Linked DNA regions of Nitrosopumilus sp. b3. Each later gene encodes a partner of the first gene's protein in a complex. Links are inferred from orthologs where the notes say so. Each region holds a gene or a part of one and is shown in the gene's direction. Other genes may lie near its edges.

Region 1 (5,542 bases):
AAGCGTTTTTTCATCTGGGATTTTTCTTACGTTGATGAATACTAGATTATGTTGAAGGTAAGATACCCCATAGTACTTGTATGCAGATGTGCGTCTGCCCTCAGTCATTTCTTTTGGAGCATCAAGCACCTCTTTTGTAGATAGTAAAATACGAGGTTCCGAAATTGAAAAACGATTAGAATAGATGCCAATTTTTTCTAATATTTGCAGTCTTAAATCAGGATCAAGTTTCACATCTCTTTCTCAAACAATCTGGGTTTATCTTGAAATGTCAATTCTTGTGAGAGATTTGGTGTATTTTCATTCTTTAAAAATATGAATTAATAGGGTCAGAAGGTTTAGTAGAGTAATCATCAATCATACAGCCACCGTCTCATCACACCCCAATTATTCCATTAAATCAAGTATTGACTGTGCTTTATTTCTAATTTCTGGAGTAATGCTTACAATTACTAGTCCTTCATTTGGTTGACCATACAAAACAATTGCATTATCAGGTGCATGAATACATACTGGAAGTACCAAAAGATCTTCTTCGCCTAAAACAAACAGTCTCACGGGAGGTTCCATAGTAAAGGCATTTTTAATCACATCAATACTTTGAGAAGTTATTTCTGCTGGAGGATTTTTAACAGTTAGTTCAGTGGCATTTGCAAGTTTTGGCGGATCTTTTTTTTCTCGTTTTTCCTTCCCGTCAATAATTTGCAAGGACGGAATAAGACCAAATTCAATCATCTTTTTTGTTGTTCGGTCACCAACAGTGATGATATAGGAATTTGGCAAAAGATGTTTTTGAATATTTTTTTTATCAGCTTGGCTTTCAGGTAAAAGCAACCCTAAAGGGATTTTCAATTGTTCTCTTAAAGAATCAGGTAACTTCACATTAATCGTGACTAACTAGTACTTGGTTCCGGAGCAGATTCTTCACTAGTACTTTCAGATGCCATTTCATCTTGCAGTTTTGATGCAAGAATACTGCATTGAGCTGCAATATTTTTTGCACTCTTTCTAAAAGCTTCTGCACTTGGAGAATCAGGATTTGTAATCATAATTGGTTTGCCCAAATCAGAACCTTCCATAATTCCAGAATTTAATGGAATTTCTCCCAAGAAAGGCATGTTAAACTGCTCACTAATTTTTTTTGCACCCCCCTCACCAAAGATGTAATGCTTGTCATCACAGTTTGGACAGATAAAGTGACTCATGTTTTCAACAACACCAATAATTGGAACATTAAGTTTTTCAAACATAGATACAGCTTTTACTGCTACATTACTAGCAACATCCTGTGGAGTTGTTACAACAAGGATTCCAGTAATAGGTATTGTTTGAGCAAGTGTAAGTGGAATATCACCTGTTCCAGGTGGAAGATCTACTATAAGATAATCTAAATCAGACCAATTAGTATCAACTAAGAACTGTTTTAAAATTCCAGAAATAATTGGTCCACGGTAAATTGCCGCTTGATTAGATTGATCTGCAAAGAAACCAAAGGACACAACTTTTAGTCCATTAAAATCTGCAGGTTGAAGTTTATTTTCTTCTACTTCCATGAAACCATCTTTCATTCCCAACATTAACGGAATGCTAGGACCATAGATATCAGCATCAAGTAAGCCAACTTTAGCTCCTGATTCAGATAATGCCAATGCTAAATTTAATGAGACAGTTGATTTTCCAACTCCGCCCTTACCACTTGCAACACCGATAATGTTTTTGACAGATGCCATTCCAGTATCAGCATCAAGTGAACGGCCCTCCATTACTTTTGCAGTTACTTTCAAATCAAAATTTTTTAATTCAGAAATTTCGCCAATTGCTTTTCTTACATCATCTTCAATTTCGACATTGAAAGGGCATGCAGGGGTTGTTAATTCTAAAGTAAATTTCAGATCACCGTCATTTAGTTCCAAGTCTTTGATCATGCCCATTGAAACAATGTCTTTTTTCAAATCAGGATCAATGACAGTACTCAGTTTTTCAAGAACTTGATCTATTCCAACCATTGCGTAAAAATCATGTCTACATTATTTAAACATAAGTCAGACATGAAAAAAAATTGTCATTTTTTTGAAAAATTAACAAAATCTTTAGAAAATTATGACTAAATCACCCAAAGATTCATAAATTGAAATTCAAGAAAAAAACTCAGTTGTTTTCTATATCTACCCTAGTTGATGTTGTCAGGATTCCTCCCAGCTTGTTTGGAACTACACTCAAAAAGGCAGCAGTAAACATTCTCAAGGAAAAGTACGAGAGTATGATTAATGCAGATTTAGGATATATCATCATGATTTTAGATGCAAAAGTTGACGAAATGGGAAAAATGATTGCAGGAGATGGCGGTACATTCCATAGAGTTCAGTTTGAAGCATTAACATTTTATCCAAAACTACAGGAAATTGTTCAAGGTGAAATTGTAGACATTACAGACTTTGGAGCATTTGTAAGAATTGGTCCAACTGATGCATTACTTCACCTGTCACAAGTTATGGATGATTATCTTAAGAGCGATGTAAAGTCTGGAATGATCTTAGCTAATCAAAGTGGAAGAACATTAAAAGTCGGATCTACACTTCGTGCAAGGATTACTGCAGTATCATTAGGAAAAGCTGCTGCAATGGGCAAGATTGGAATTACATGTAGACAACCATTCCTTGGAGCAGATGACTGGATTGCAGAAGAGATCAAAAAATCCACAGGGGATTCAGATAAACCTGCAAAAGAAGCTGAAGTAGAGGCAAGTTAAGATGGCACGAGAAATGGCATGCCGTAAATGTAAGTTTGTTACAACAGGTAAAGTTTGTCCAGGTTGCAAGTCATCAGATTTGACACCGGACTGGAGTGGAATTGTTCTAGTAGTTGATCCTACAAATTCAGAGATTTCAAAAACTCTAGGAATTACACAAAAAGGCAAGTATGCAATCAAAGTAACATAGAAAATTTCTAAATCTTTAAAATCACAGTAATATTTTAACAATAGTGTTGTCATTTAATTCTAAAAAACAATTATCACAATTTCTTGCTGAAGATATAGGTGCTGGAGACATTACTAGTGTCCTTTTGCCAAAGAAAAAAATTTCAGCTAAAATAATTTCAAGGGAAGATGCCATTGTTGCAGGAGCAAATTATGCAAAAGAGATTTTTAAATTAAAAGGATGTAATGCAAGAATTATTAGAAAAGATGGTTCCAGAGTCAAACCTAATCAGACTATAATGACAATTTCAGGCGATGCAGGAAAAATTCTCACATGTGAGAGAACTGCATTAAACATACTAACTAGAATGAGTGGAATTGCAACGCAAACTAATCAACTTGTAAAAAAAATCCCAACAAAAACAAAATTGTATGCAACCAGGAAGACTGCCCCAGGGTTAAGATATTTCGATAAAGAAGCAGTAGAGATTGGCGGAGGTAAAAAACATAGACTCAAACTAGACGAAATGGTCATGATAAAGGATAATCACATTGCAATTGAAGGCTCAATACTATCTCTAATTAAAAAAGCAAAGAAAAGACACAAAAAATTCGAAGTAGAGGTTGAAAAAACATCAGACGCAGTTCTTGCAGCAAAAGAAGGTGCATCAATAATAATGCTAGATAATTTCACACCAGCACAAATCAAGAAAACAATCCAAGTGCTCAGAAATGAGAAATTAAGAGCCAAAGTAAAACTTGAAGCATCAGGAGGTATTAATTCCAAAAACATTGCCAGTTTTGGTAAGACAGGAGTAGATATCATATCAGTTGGGAGCATTACAAATTCTGTTAAAGGAATCGATATGAGTTTAGAAATTTAAGAATTCAATTCTTCTAGTAATTTTAGAACAGATTTATTTTTTGGATCAATTTCTTGAATTTTTTCACAGCATTGAATTGCCCTTTTGTTTTCACCCAATTTTTGATGTGAATATGCTTTGAGTAGCAAAACTTCAACATCATATGAAGCAATTTCTAATGCTTTATCAAAGTAAGATATTGCAGTTTTGTACTTGTTTTGTAAATAGTAAATTCCACCCATAGTAAACAAAATATCATGATGATGTGGAACTTTGTGCAAAAAATCATTTCCAGATTTTAGAGCAGCAGCATATTTTTTTTCTTTAACTAGTTTTTTTATTTCTTTTAGTTTTTCAATATTTTTTTTCTTGTTGGGATCTTTTGGAGTTCTACTGAATAATCCAACCAAAGCAGTCACGTAGTTTAACTGATTTCAAGCATTCTATTTATTGCCAAACGGGCCTTATCAGCAATTTCTTTTGGGACAGTGATAACATTTTTTTCATTTATCAGTGCATCATACACTTTTTCAAGAGTAATCATCTTCATGTATTGGCATTCAGCTTTCTCTGATGCGGGGATGAATGTTTTTCCTGGATTTTGCTGTCGCATTTTATACAAGATTCCAGTCTCTGTTGCAACAACAAAGTTTTTTGCTTTTGATTGATGAACATGATTCAACATTCCCTCGGTAGAAAGAATTGAAACTTTTTTGTCATCATAGCTTCCATCAGCCACATCATACATCATAGGAGTTGTGCAGCTACATTCAGGATGAATTACAAATTCCGCATCTTTCATAGAGTTTAATTTTTCAGTTACATCTTCAGGAGTAATTCCAGCATGGACATGGCATTCTCCTGCCCAGATATGCATATTTTTCCTCCCAGTCATTTTTGCAACATAAGAGCCAAGGAACATATCGGGCAAAAATAATATTTCTTTTTCTTCAGGAATTGCTTTTACAACATTTACCGCATTAGATGAAGTACAACAATAATCTAGTTCCGCTTTAATTTCTGCTGTCGTATTTACATATCCTACAGCAATTGCACCAGGATGTTGTTTCTTCCAATTGCGTAATTCATCAACAGTTATAGAATCAGATAGAGAGCATCCTGCTTCCAAATCAGGAAGAAGTACTTTTTTGTCGGGACTAATAATTGCAGCAGTTTCTGCCATAAAATTTACACCGCAAAATAAAATCGTCTTTTGGTCTACAGTAGCGGCCTGCCTTGAAAGTCCCAAAGAATCACCAGTAAAATCTGCAACATCTTGCACATCAGGAATTTGATAATTATGTGCTAAAATTACCACATCTTTTTCTTTCTTGAGTCTCAGAATCTCTTCTTTAAGCTGAGATGATTGTTGAACCAACATAGGCTACAAAATTTTGAGTTTGTAGGGATTTAAAGAATGGGAAGTAGTCCAGAATTCTCTAAAAATATGGTTAATGTGGCAATTATTGCCAGATCAGGTACCTATCTGAATATCATCAGAGCAGTATTTTCGCAAAGTTTCGATTGCAGATAAAATTGCTAAACGGCTTGTTTTAGGATTGTTAGAATCTGGGAAATTTTCTATTGTAAAGTTCATCTTTCCAAATTTTCCTGCTGCCTCAATGTGGTGAGTGTTTTTATCAGTATTTGGATCAGCAATGATTTTGACAATTGTTTTTTCACTTCCGATTCCAGATAATGAAAGGAGTGCTGCAACATTGATGTTTGCAGGAAACAGTGAAACTGCTTCTTTTGCAGTTCC
Region 2 (5,489 bases), on another replicon or contig:
GATTTTTCAAATCTACAGGATTGTTTGGGATGCTAGAGCTTACTTTAGCATCAAAACCTAATCCTCTCAACACTGCCAATGCAGTTGTAGTTCCTCCAGGAATACTCTCACCAATCACAAGGCAATCTGAAAGTGATGCCAAACTCCTACCAACAATTCTACCATAATCCACAGCATGAGTTACTTGGGAATCAGTCATAGCATCACTTACAGAAATATTTTTTCCAAATGACAAGCCAGACTCAATAAAAGGCAATTGGGGCAAAACCTTACTTCCAGCATTAATTGTCAAATGTGGAATGCTAGAAGATTCTAATGCAGTTTTGGTAAGTAATCCAGGTGTAGGTTTTCCATCTGGAGTCATAGGGATTTTATCAATAGTTTTACAATATCCATAATGAAGGTATTCAGCATCAGCTGGTGGAGTAAATTGGATAGAATTCATATCAGCCCCAGCAAAAGTAATTCCTGGAATTTCACAAGTTTCAGTATAGGATAAAACGAATGAAAAAAGAAATCTACCTGATTTCATAGTGTCAATAAAATCATTGGCTTGATCTATATTCCCATGCAGTTCAAAATTTTCCAAGAAATCACTATCCCATCATTTCAACAAATTGTTGTTCAGTGCGTTTTTGCATTACATGATTTGTGATCTTCTCTTGTCCAAGAGTTGATACTTCAGAAGGACCATAATTATGACCCGAATACATCACCAAGTTATCATCTAATGAATACAAAACGTCAAACAGACTATGATACAGATCCTTTGCACTCCCTCCGGGTAAATCAATTCGTCCACAATTTCCAACAAATAATGTATCACCTGAAAAAATTTTGCCATCACCTACAAGACAGATACTATCTTTAGAATGACCAGGGGTATGAAGTACTTTTAATTTTGAATTGCCAAATTCTATAAAATCACCATCTTTTACAGCAATGTCATGCTTTAATTCTGAATATTCATGTTGGATTATTGGGGCTTTGGTTGATGCAGATATTGCTTCATTTCCCAAAGTATGATCAAAATGATGATGAGTATTTACAATGTATTTTATTTTTAGATCATTTTTTTTTATGATCATTTCTAATTCCATTAGTTCCCAAGAGGGATCAATAATTATTGCTTCACTTGTATCTTCATCTTCTACAATGTAAGTAAAATTTTGCATATTTCCAACTTGGATTTGGTGGACTTTCATAAGATACCCTCTTCAGCTTCTGGCGGAATTCCAATTTTTTCTACAAACAATTCACCTGTCAAATCTTTTCTCTTTGGAATCCCTTGCTTCATTTTATGAAAGGTAACTGTCATGTTACATTTGGTACAAATGTTTGCAGTCTCACCTGTTTGAGGATCTAATCCAGATGGGACATCAACTGCAAATTTGTAACAGTCTGTTTCATTGATATAATTTATTGCAGATGCATATGGTTCTCTAATTTCTCCTATAATACCAGTTCCCAAAATTCCATCTACTATCACGTCTGGTTTGAAATCAAAATTCAAAGAATCTCCGGTCATTAGTTTCACAGATGGCATTTTTTGTAATATGGACCAGTTCCAGTTGCTTTCTTCAGTTTTGATTTTCTCAGGAGTACCAAGAAGCATTACAGTTACTTTAACATTGTAACCTGCCAAGTGTCTTGCCATCACCAAGCCATCACCACCATTATTTCCCAATCCTACAAAAATCAAAATATTTTTAGATTCTACATTCCCGAGTTTCTCAACCAGTCTACGTACAGAAGCAGCACCGGCATTTTCCATCATGAATTTTTTTAAAAAGCCCATATCATGACCTTTGTTTTCAATTTGATACATTTGGTCCACAGTAATTTCCATACAGTAAATGAAAATTATATCCAAAATAAGAGTTTAGCAAACGGCTTTATCCTAGTTTTAAGATATTTTCACCATGACTTTAAAGAATGTAAAAACATCACTAAACAAAATTTCAAAATCCTTAGGTGTAATTCAGGATTCAAGAGAATTTTTGTTAAAAAATACAAGAGAGATTATTATTCTCTGTAGCAAATCAATTATCGCGGTTCACAAAGGAGATCTTAAGACAGGGAAAAATAATCTAAAACAGGCAGATATTCTCTTAAAAAAATACAAGAAAAAAGCAACCAGTGGACTTGAAAGATATCTAATTACACCAGAGCAAGAATTTGTAGAAGCAGCAAGTCTAATTGCGATTGTTGAGAAAAAAGAGATTCCTTCTGATAAGAAATTATCAGTAATGCCAGAATCATATGTTCTTGGATTGCTTGATTGTGTTGGAGAACTAAAAAGAATGGTATTTGACAAGATTCGAATTGGAGAAATAGATGACGCCACTAGAATTTTTGATGTTATGGAGAATTTGTATCTGAATTTGTACACTTTTTCGTTGTATGATAAAGTAGTCAAAGAGGCTAGAAGAAAAATAGACGTCAATAGAATTCTAGTTGATGATGTCAGATCTGCAATTACAGAAGAAAAAAGGCGTAGTGAATTAATCAAAACTTTACAAAAACTAGAAAAATAATTTTAAAATTCTAGTGCGGGCGATGGGATTTGAACCCACGAACTCCTGAGAGACTAGCCCCTCAAGCTAGCGCCTTTGGCCAGGCTGGGCGACGCCCGCAAAGGAAGTGCCTTGCATGGTTTTTATAATCCTTGATTACTTTTTCGTTCGTATGTTAATACCTGTTAGATGTTTTACTTGCGGAAATTTAGTTGCAGACAAGTTTGAAGATTATCAAAATAAAATTAAAGCAGGAGAAGATCCAGTGAAAACTCTGGATTCTTTAGGAATTGAACGATATTGTTGCAGAAGAATGCTTTTGACAACTGTAGAAACAATTCAACAAGTAATTCCATTTTATGAAGCAATTCAGAGAAGAAAACAAGAAGTTCAATCTGAGTTAGAATAACTTGGCCAAAATATCCTCAATTGAAGGACGTATTCTATACAACAGTAGAGGTACAAAAACTATTGAAGTTGACGTAGAATCTGAAGGAAAGTTTCTAGGTAGAGTATGTGCACCTTCAGGTGCAAGTGTAGGAAAATATGAAGCAGTAAGTTTTCCTAATGGAAAACCAGAAGAAAGTCTAAAAATTCTAAAAGAAAATGCTAAAAAATTCATTGGGTTAGAATCATCAGATCTAAAAGAAATTCACAATACGCTGAAAAGTTTGGATGATTCTACGAATTATGCAAACATAGGTGGAGCATTAGCTTTTGCAGTAACAATTGCATCAATGGAATCAGCATCAAAAGCCTCTGGTCAGGAATTGTTTCAGATATTATCATCAGAATCATCATTCAAATTTCCATTTCCAATAGGTAATATTTTAGGAGGTGGAGCACATGCAGGTCCTGGAACACCAGATATTCAAGAGATTTTAATTTGTGCTAACGGTTCAAAAACAATTGAAGATGCAATTGAAACAAATTTGTTAGTTCATAAAGAATTACGTAGTGTTTTAGAAAAAGAAGATCCTCATTTTACAAATGGACGAGGAGATGAAGGAGGATGGGCACCAAAACTAGAAAATATAAAAGCATTAGAAGTTTCTGCAAAAGCTTGTGAAAATTTAGGATTCACATTAGGAAAAGAAATATCATTAGGAGTAGATTTTGCATCATCTACCCAATGGAATGAAGAAAAAGGAAAATATGTTTATGATAGAGCAGGGTTTGAAAATTCTTCAGGAGAACAGATAGATTTTGCAGCAGGTATTATTGAGAAGTTCAAATTAATTTATGCAGAAGATGCAGTGCATGAAGAAGCATTTGAAGACATGGCAGAATTAACAGCAAAGTTCCCAGACACATTAGTTACAGGTGATGATTTGACAGTAACTAACAAAGACATTCTAACAAAAGCAATTGGCTTAAAATCATGTAATGCTGCTATCCTAAAAGTCAATCAAGCAGGTAGCCTTTATGATGCATTTGAATTTGCCAGTGTTGCAAATCAAAATAATATCAAACTAATCACATCTCATAGATCGGGTGAATCTACTGACTCACAAATTTCCCACATCGGTCTTGCTACAAAGTCAAAAATGCTCAAAGTAGGGGTAGTAGGTGGAGAAAGAGTGGCAAAATTAAATGAATTATTACGCCTCTCAGAGCATGATTTAATACGCGGTATGGTAGAGATTTAAAATCGTCATGAGCCAACAAGCAGAAACAACTGACATTAAGAAGAAGATCCTAGCTACTGGAATCAGGGTAGGAACTCAAGTAAAGACAAAATTCATGAGACCATTTATCACCAAAGCCAGTCCTGAAGGACTTTACATGCTTGATTTAGACATCACATTAGAGAAAATCAAAACTGCAGCCAAATTCATCAATAGATTAGGAGCAGATAATCTCATAGTATGTTCAGGCAGACAATATGCAGAAACGCCAATTGAAAAATTCTGTGAGATGTTAAATTCAAAGAAGCTCCTTGGAAGATTTATGCCAGGAACATTGACAAATCCCTCATTACCATATTACATTGAGCCAAAATTAGTGTTAATTTCAGATCCTCAAGTTGATGAGCAAGCTATCATTGAAGCAACCAATGCAGGAATTCCAATCATAGGAATTGCAAATACGGATAACATTACATCTAATCTGGACGTAATAATTCCTGCAAATAATAGAGGAAGAAAAGCTCTTGCCACAGTTTACTGGTTACTTGTACGTCAGGTACTAATTGAAAGAGGAGAGCTCAAAGAAGATGAATCAATGAAATATGAAATTGATGATTTTGAAACAAAGATTACCGAAGAGGAAATCGAGTAATTCAATCAGAATTTAGAATTCACTTGAAATCTAGAGCTTCTGTACCAGGAAAAGTTATTCTTTTTGGAGAGCATTTTGTAGTATATGGAGTCAAATCTATTCTGTGTGCAATTGATAAAAGAATTACAGTTACTGCAGAAAAAACTAAAGAGAAAAAAATTTCCATTAAATCCAACATTGGCAATCTAGAGCTAGAAAAAAATATACCACTTTCAGAAATTAACTCCCCACTAAAACCATTTTATTTTTTAGCAAATAAAATAATAAAAAATCACGATACAGGAATTAAAATCATAGTAGAATCAAATATTCCATTAGGAGTAGGTTTGGGTTCATCATCTGCTTGTTGTGTTGCAGGAGCTGCGGCAATTTCCAGACTATTTTCAAATGCAAGCAAAGAAGAAATTTTAAAACTTGCGATTGAAGCTGAAAAAACAATTTTTCAGGATACATCAGGTGCAGATTGTACTGTATGCACATATGGTGGGATAATGGAATATGATAAAGAAAAAGGATTCATCAAGATTGAATCTAAACCTAATTTTCATTTAGTCATTGCAAATTCAAACATCGAGCATTCAACGAAATCTGTAGTTGCAAAAGTAAATGAATTTAAAGAAAAAAACGAGGTGGAATTTGCCACATTATGTAACAATGAATCAAAATTAGTCGGAGAGGCCTTAAAAGAAATTA
Region 3 (5,431 bases), on another replicon or contig:
GTTACTGTTAACGTTCCATCACTTTTAGCGTCGATGTTAATGACAATTGATTTGTCATCAGTATTGAGAGTTGCACTTTTCACTACTCCACCATTAATGGTAAATGGTATACATTGACCACTTGCAGTAATCTGACCTGGGCCACATTTACTTGGAGTTGTAGGCTTTGAAGTTGCTTCTCCACCAATTAGTTCAACTTGTGCTTTGCTGCTTTTTTCAACACTGCCATAGTTTACTTTAATGGTGTAAGTACCATCGTATTTCCACAATGCACCTGCTGTGTTTAATGTAGTCTCAAAACTCTTGTCATCTGCTACAACTATTTGATTAATTGTAACAATGGAGTTGAGTGGATTCACAACAGTTACTGTGACTGGATATCCAGATGCTATGTTTGCTACTTGGCCTGTTACCGTAATTATCTCATTATGCATGTACTGCTCTTTATCTGTCCATACAGATATTGGGAGTGCTTGCATCAATGAATTCTTTGCTGATGCTTTAGCCTCATCCTGAGCACATCCTACACATGCTGGTGGAAGTTCTACCGCATATGCTGATGACATAGTTAAGGTACCGACTGCAGTCAAAACGGCTAGTAGCGCGAACGACGTACGACTGTTCATCTTGTTGCGAATTGAACCTGTCTCTATTTATGTATATTTAAAAAGAGAAAAAAGTTGTGAACTTAGTATCTTGGCATAATGCTAAGTCTTGACTTTGCAGATACTGCAATTATTGAGATAATTGCTACTGCTAGAATCATGGCTGCAATTGTACCAAATTCTGGTACTACGACTCCATCTTTGATATCGACTTCAGTTGAAGCGGTATATTTTGGATCGTCAAATTGTTTTGCACTTACAGTATAGAATCCATTTTGCTTCCATAGTGGTCCGCCTATGGTTATTTCCTTGGTAAATTCTCCATTAAGCATTGGTGATACTTGAGCAACAGATACTACATTTCCATTTGGTGCCGTTATGGTTAAAGTAACATCTTGACTTACTCTGTCTGTTGTACCTTCTATGTTGATTGTTGTAGATCCTATAACAGCATCTGCATAAATTTCAATTCCTTTATCTGTTGCAACATTTGGAGTGGTGTAAACTAATCCTGATTCCATATTGGTCTCAGTTACAAGAGTTTTTTTTGCCATTCCGTTTGCTACTTCAACAAGCACCTTTAGTGTGTACAATGAACTTTGCTGTGGGCTTTGCATTGCCGTTACAGTATAGAATCCATTTTCAGTCCATGTTGGGCCTATTTTGAATTCGGTTGTAAATTCTCCATTGACATCTGGTGAAACTTGACCAATTCCTACTACATTATTCCCACTTGGAGATGTTACTCTAAATGTGACATCTGTAATTTTTGAAATTGTCTTGCCTGTTACCGTAATCGTGTCTGAGTTTCTGTCAGCCATGGCTGTAAGACTCATTCCTTGACTTTGAGCAAAAGCATCTTGTTGAATTGAAGTCATTGAAATTAATGACAATGCCATGAGGGCTATCGCCATTGATGTTGTAGAACGTTTAAAATTCATACTAATTCAAGTTCAGATATCTTGTTATTTATGTATATTTAAAAATAGAAAAAAAGATGAAATTTAGTATCTTGGCATAATGCTAAGTCTTGACTTTGCAGATACTGCAATTATTGAGATAATTGCTACTGCTAGAATCATGGCTGCAATTGTACCAAATTCTGGAACTACAAATGTACCGATTATTTCGATCTCTTCAGCTCCTGCTGGGAATGCTATGGTAAGAACTCTATTCGTTGCTGATGTTGTTTCCTCAAAGTCTACTTCTTCTCCATCAATTAAGACAAAGAAATCGTCATCTTCACCATTCATTGTTGCATCCAACACAGATCTTGGGATTGTCAAGGTTAGTGAACCATCACTTGTTGCATCAATAGATACAATGAGTGAATTTGCTTCGAAATCAGGCATGATACTTAGTAATTTTCCGCCTGTGATCATGTATCCAATCAAATCTGTAGAACCTTCAATTGCAACTGTTTTGTCAGTTACAGAACCTCCAGTTGTTGGTGGTGTCATTGTTGATCCTCCAAATTCAAATGTTGCCTCAGCTGATCGATTTTCAGTTCCATACTGAACTGTTATCGTGTATGATCCTTCTGCTTTCATTAATGCTCCTCCGGCAGTAATTTCGGTACTGAATTTTTTATCAACACCAACTGTTACTTGAGCAATTGATACCAAGTTTCCATTAGGAGCCTTGACAATTACACTTACTGGAGTGCCAGAATACAGATCTTTCACTTCGCCTGTTACTAGAATTGTTTCACCTTCTGAATATGATGACTTGTCCGTAGTAACAACAATCGAGTTTTGTATTTGTCCAAATGCTGGTGCCATACCAATACTTACAATTAAAATTGCAGATAGGGTAAACACCGTTAGATGAGCTTTCATCAATTTTAGGCGAAAAATTATGCTATTTAAGGTTGCGATAAAATTTATTGACTAAAAAGAAAAAACACAATTCTATGCCGAATTTCAGATTAGATATATATTAACCCGAGCGTGAGATTTTGACAGTTTGTGTGTATTATTTTCCGTTACATTTAATGTTCTACGTGGAGGTTTTGTAGATGGCAACTAAAAAAAATCAAGTTCTAGTACCTGATCATGTCTATGTACCAAAACATGAGATCATCTCAAAACAAGAAGCTGAAGAAGTTTTGAAAAAATACAACTGTAAACCCACAGAATTACCCTTAATCTTTGTAAACGATCCTGCAATTTTAGGACTTGGAATAAAACCTGGTGATATGATAAAGATCACTAGAAAAAGCCCAACTGCAGGAGAGAGCCTCTATTACAGATACGTGGTGGAAGTATAATGGCAGATTCTTCTACAAAACGTTGGCCAGTAATTCAAGATATTTTAAAACGTGAAGGTATTGCACGTCAACATCTCAACTCATTTGATGAATTCCTAGAAAGGGGATTACAAAGTATCATCAATGAGGTAGGGCAAATTGATATTGAAAATGCTGAATACCCTTACAAAATTCAACTAGGAAAAGTTAAACTTCAACAACCAAGAATGATGGAGCTTGATGGTTCTATTACTCATATTACTCCAGCTGAGGCAAGACTGAGAAATGTTTCATACTCTGCACCTGTAATGATGGAGGCAAGTGTTGTAGAGGATGGTAAAATTTTAGAGTCAAGATTTGTTCATATTGGAGACGTACCAGTAATGGCAAAATCTAATGCATGTATCTTGCATAACTTCTCTACTCAAAAATTAATTGAACACGGTGAAGATCCAAATGATCCTGGTGGTTACTTTATCATTAATGGTTCTGAAAGAGTCATTGTAGGGTTAGAAGATCTTTCTTACAATAAAATTATTGTTGATAGAGAAACTGTTGGCGGAAACATTGTTTTCAAAGCTAAAGTATATTCATCAATCGTTGGTTATCGTGCAAAACTAGAACTTGTTATGAAAAATGATGGTTTGATTGTAGCTAGAATTCCTGGCTCTCCAGTTGATATTCCAGTTGTCACATTAATGAGAGCACTTGGATTGGAATCTGATAGAGAAATTGCAGCAGTGGTTTCATTGGTAGATGACTTGCAAGATGAATTAGAAGGCTCTTTTGAAAAAGCAGGTGATGTCCCAACATCTAAAGATGCTATTGTTTACATCAGTAAAAGAATCGCACCTGGAATGTTAGAGGAATTCCAAATCAAACGTGCAGAGACTTTACTTGATTGGGGATTATTGCCACACTTAGGTAAACATCCAGAGAACAGAAAAGAGAAAGCACAATTCTTAGGTGAGGCAGCTTGTAAATTATTAGAATTAAAACTTGGTTGGATTACTCCTGATGACAAGGATCATTATGGAAACAAAGTAATCAAATTTGCAGGACAAATGTTGGCAGATCTATTTAGAACTGCATTTAGAAATTTGGTCCGAGACATGAAATACCAATTAGAAAGATCAGGTCAAAAAAGAGGAATTAACGCAGTAGCTGCTGCAATTCGTCCGGGAATAATTACAGATAAACTAAACAACGCTATTGCAACAGGAAACTGGGGACGAGGACGTGTAGGTGTTACCCAATTACTTGATAGAACAAACTATCTCTCAACAATTAGCCATCTTAGAAGAATTCAATCTCCTCTCAGTAGAACCCAGCCAAACTTTGAGGCAAGAGATTTACATGCTACCCACTTTGGAAGAATTTGTCCTAGTGAAACTCCTGAAGGCTCAAACTGTGGTTTAGTGAAAAACCTTGCACTATCTGGAATTATCTCAGTAAATGTTCCATCTGAAGAGATTGTAGAAAAACTCTATGATCTTGGAACAGTACATTTCTTTGATGCAAAAGAAGATTTGAAGAAAGATGGAACTCGAGTATTTGTTGATGGTCGTCTAATTGGATATTTCAAAGATGGTCAAGAACTGGCTGAATCTTTAAGAGACCTTAGACGAAATTCAAAGATTCATCCTCATGTTGGAGTTTCATTTCATAAATCTGACATTGAAGGTTCGACAAGAAGACTTTATGTAAACTGCAATGCTGGACGTGTTTTGAGACCACTGATAATTATCAAAGATAATAAATCATTACTGACCCAAGATCTTTTGGATAAAATTTCAAAGAAATTACTTTCTTGGACTGATCTTTTGAGAATGGGTGTTTTAGAAATGATAGATGCTAATGAAGAAGAAAATTGCTATGTCACTTTGGATGATAAAGATACAAAGAAACATACTCATCTAGAAGTATTCCCACCAGCAATCTTGGGTGCAGGAGCTTCTATCATACCATACCCTGAACATAACCAATCTCCAAGAAATACATACGAGTCTGCAATGGCCAAACAAAGTTTAGGATTCTCAACACCTATGATGAATACCAGTACTTACGTAAGACAACACTTTATGCTATACCCACAAGTTCCAATTGTAAATACAAAAGCAATGAAACTTTTGGGATTGGAAGATAGGCCAGCAGGTCAAAACTGTATAGTTGCAGTATTGCCATTTGATGGTTACAATATTGAAGATGCAATTGTTCTTAGCAAAGCCTCTGTTGATAGGGGTTTGGGGAGAACTTTCTTTTTTAGAATTTACGATGCAGAGGCAAAACAATATCCTGGTGGAATGCGTGATACTTTTGAAATTCCTAACGCTGAAGATAATATTAGAGGTTACAAGGGAGAGCGTGCATATAGATTACTAGAAGAAGATGGTGTTGTTGCCTCCGAAGCTCCAGTAAAAGGCGGAGATATTTTAATTGGAAAAACTAGTCCTCCAAGATTTATGGAAGAATATCGAGAGTTTGAATCTTCAGGTCCATACAGACGTGATACTTCTATTGGTGTAAGACCCTCTGAAACTGGTGTTGTTGACACTGTAGTTATGACCCAATCAAATGA

Evidence for each region. The genes of interacting proteins can lie anywhere in the genome.
Region 2: C6990_RS05915 (region 1) and C6990_RS07520 share a complex: the UniProt entries of both Methanocaldococcus jannaschii proteins name them as parts of the RNA polymerase complex. The link is inferred for Nitrosopumilus sp. b3 from one-to-one orthologs.
Region 3: C6990_RS05915 (region 1) and C6990_RS07660 share a complex: the UniProt entries of both Methanocaldococcus jannaschii proteins name them as parts of the RNA polymerase complex. The link is inferred for Nitrosopumilus sp. b3 from one-to-one orthologs.

Annotation. Positions count from the first base shown.
Region 1 is NZ_MU078695.1:122,469-128,010, forward strand. What follows is about bases 1,010-3,938. They hold C6990_RS05915 (DNA-directed RNA polymerase), read left to right. Parts: upstream 1,010-2,128; coding sequence 2,129-2,749; downstream 2,750-3,938. Other genes in these bases: C6990_RS05910 (Mrp/NBP35 family ATP-binding protein), read right to left, coding at 1,010-2,006; spt4 (transcription elongation factor subunit Spt4), read left to right, coding at 2,751-2,939; nadC (carboxylating nicotinate-nucleotide diphosphorylase), read left to right, coding at 2,983-3,801; C6990_RS05930 (tetratricopeptide repeat protein), read right to left, coding at 3,798-3,938. Outside these bases: C6990_RS05900 (hypothetical protein), read right to left, coding at 1-234; C6990_RS05905 (GTP-dependent dephospho-CoA kinase family protein), read right to left, coding at 388-852; more of C6990_RS05910, read right to left, coding at 894-1,009; more of C6990_RS05930, read right to left, coding at 3,939-4,199; quinolinate synthase NadA, read right to left, coding at 4,205-5,161; C6990_RS05940 (aspartate dehydrogenase), read right to left, coding at 5,255-5,542. UniProt on the Methanocaldococcus jannaschii protein: DNA-dependent RNA polymerase (RNAP) catalyzes the transcription of DNA into RNA using the four ribonucleoside triphosphates as substrates.
Region 2 is NZ_MU078696.1:241,747-247,235, reverse strand. What follows is about bases 1,431-4,306. They hold C6990_RS07520 (DNA-directed RNA polymerase subunit N), read left to right. Parts: upstream 1,431-2,688; coding sequence 2,689-2,925; downstream 2,926-4,306. Other genes in these bases: rpsB (30S ribosomal protein S2), read left to right, coding at 4,173-4,306; C6990_RS07515 (phosphopyruvate hydratase), read left to right, coding at 2,927-4,165; C6990_RS07530 (translin family protein), read left to right, coding at 1,923-2,537; C6990_RS07535 (NAD(P)H-hydrate epimerase), read right to left, coding at 1,431-1,849. Outside these bases: nicotinate mononucleotide-dependent phosphoribosyltransferase CobT, read right to left, coding at 1-589; C6990_RS07540 (hydroxyacylglutathione hydrolase family protein), read right to left, coding at 597-1,205; more of C6990_RS07535, read right to left, coding at 1,202-1,430; more of rpsB, read left to right, coding at 4,307-4,796; mvk (mevalonate kinase), read left to right, coding at 4,820-5,489. UniProt on the Methanocaldococcus jannaschii protein: DNA-dependent RNA polymerase (RNAP) catalyzes the transcription of DNA into RNA using the four ribonucleoside triphosphates as substrates.
Region 3 is NZ_MU078696.1:268,008-273,438, forward strand. Bases 1,431-4,248 are described here. They hold C6990_RS07660 (DNA-directed RNA polymerase subunit H), read left to right. Parts: upstream 1,431-2,622; coding sequence 2,623-2,874; downstream 2,875-4,248. Other genes in these bases: C6990_RS07650 (PEFG-CTERM sorting domain-containing protein), read right to left, coding at 1,431-1,546; C6990_RS07655 (PEFG-CTERM sorting domain-containing protein), read right to left, coding at 1,610-2,443; C6990_RS07665 (DNA-directed RNA polymerase subunit B), read left to right, coding at 2,874-4,248. In the rest of the region: C6990_RS07645 (PEFG-CTERM sorting domain-containing protein), read right to left, coding at 1-566; more of C6990_RS07650, read right to left, coding at 689-1,430; more of C6990_RS07665, read left to right, coding at 4,249-5,431. UniProt on the Methanocaldococcus jannaschii protein: DNA-dependent RNA polymerase (RNAP) catalyzes the transcription of DNA into RNA using the four ribonucleoside triphosphates as substrates.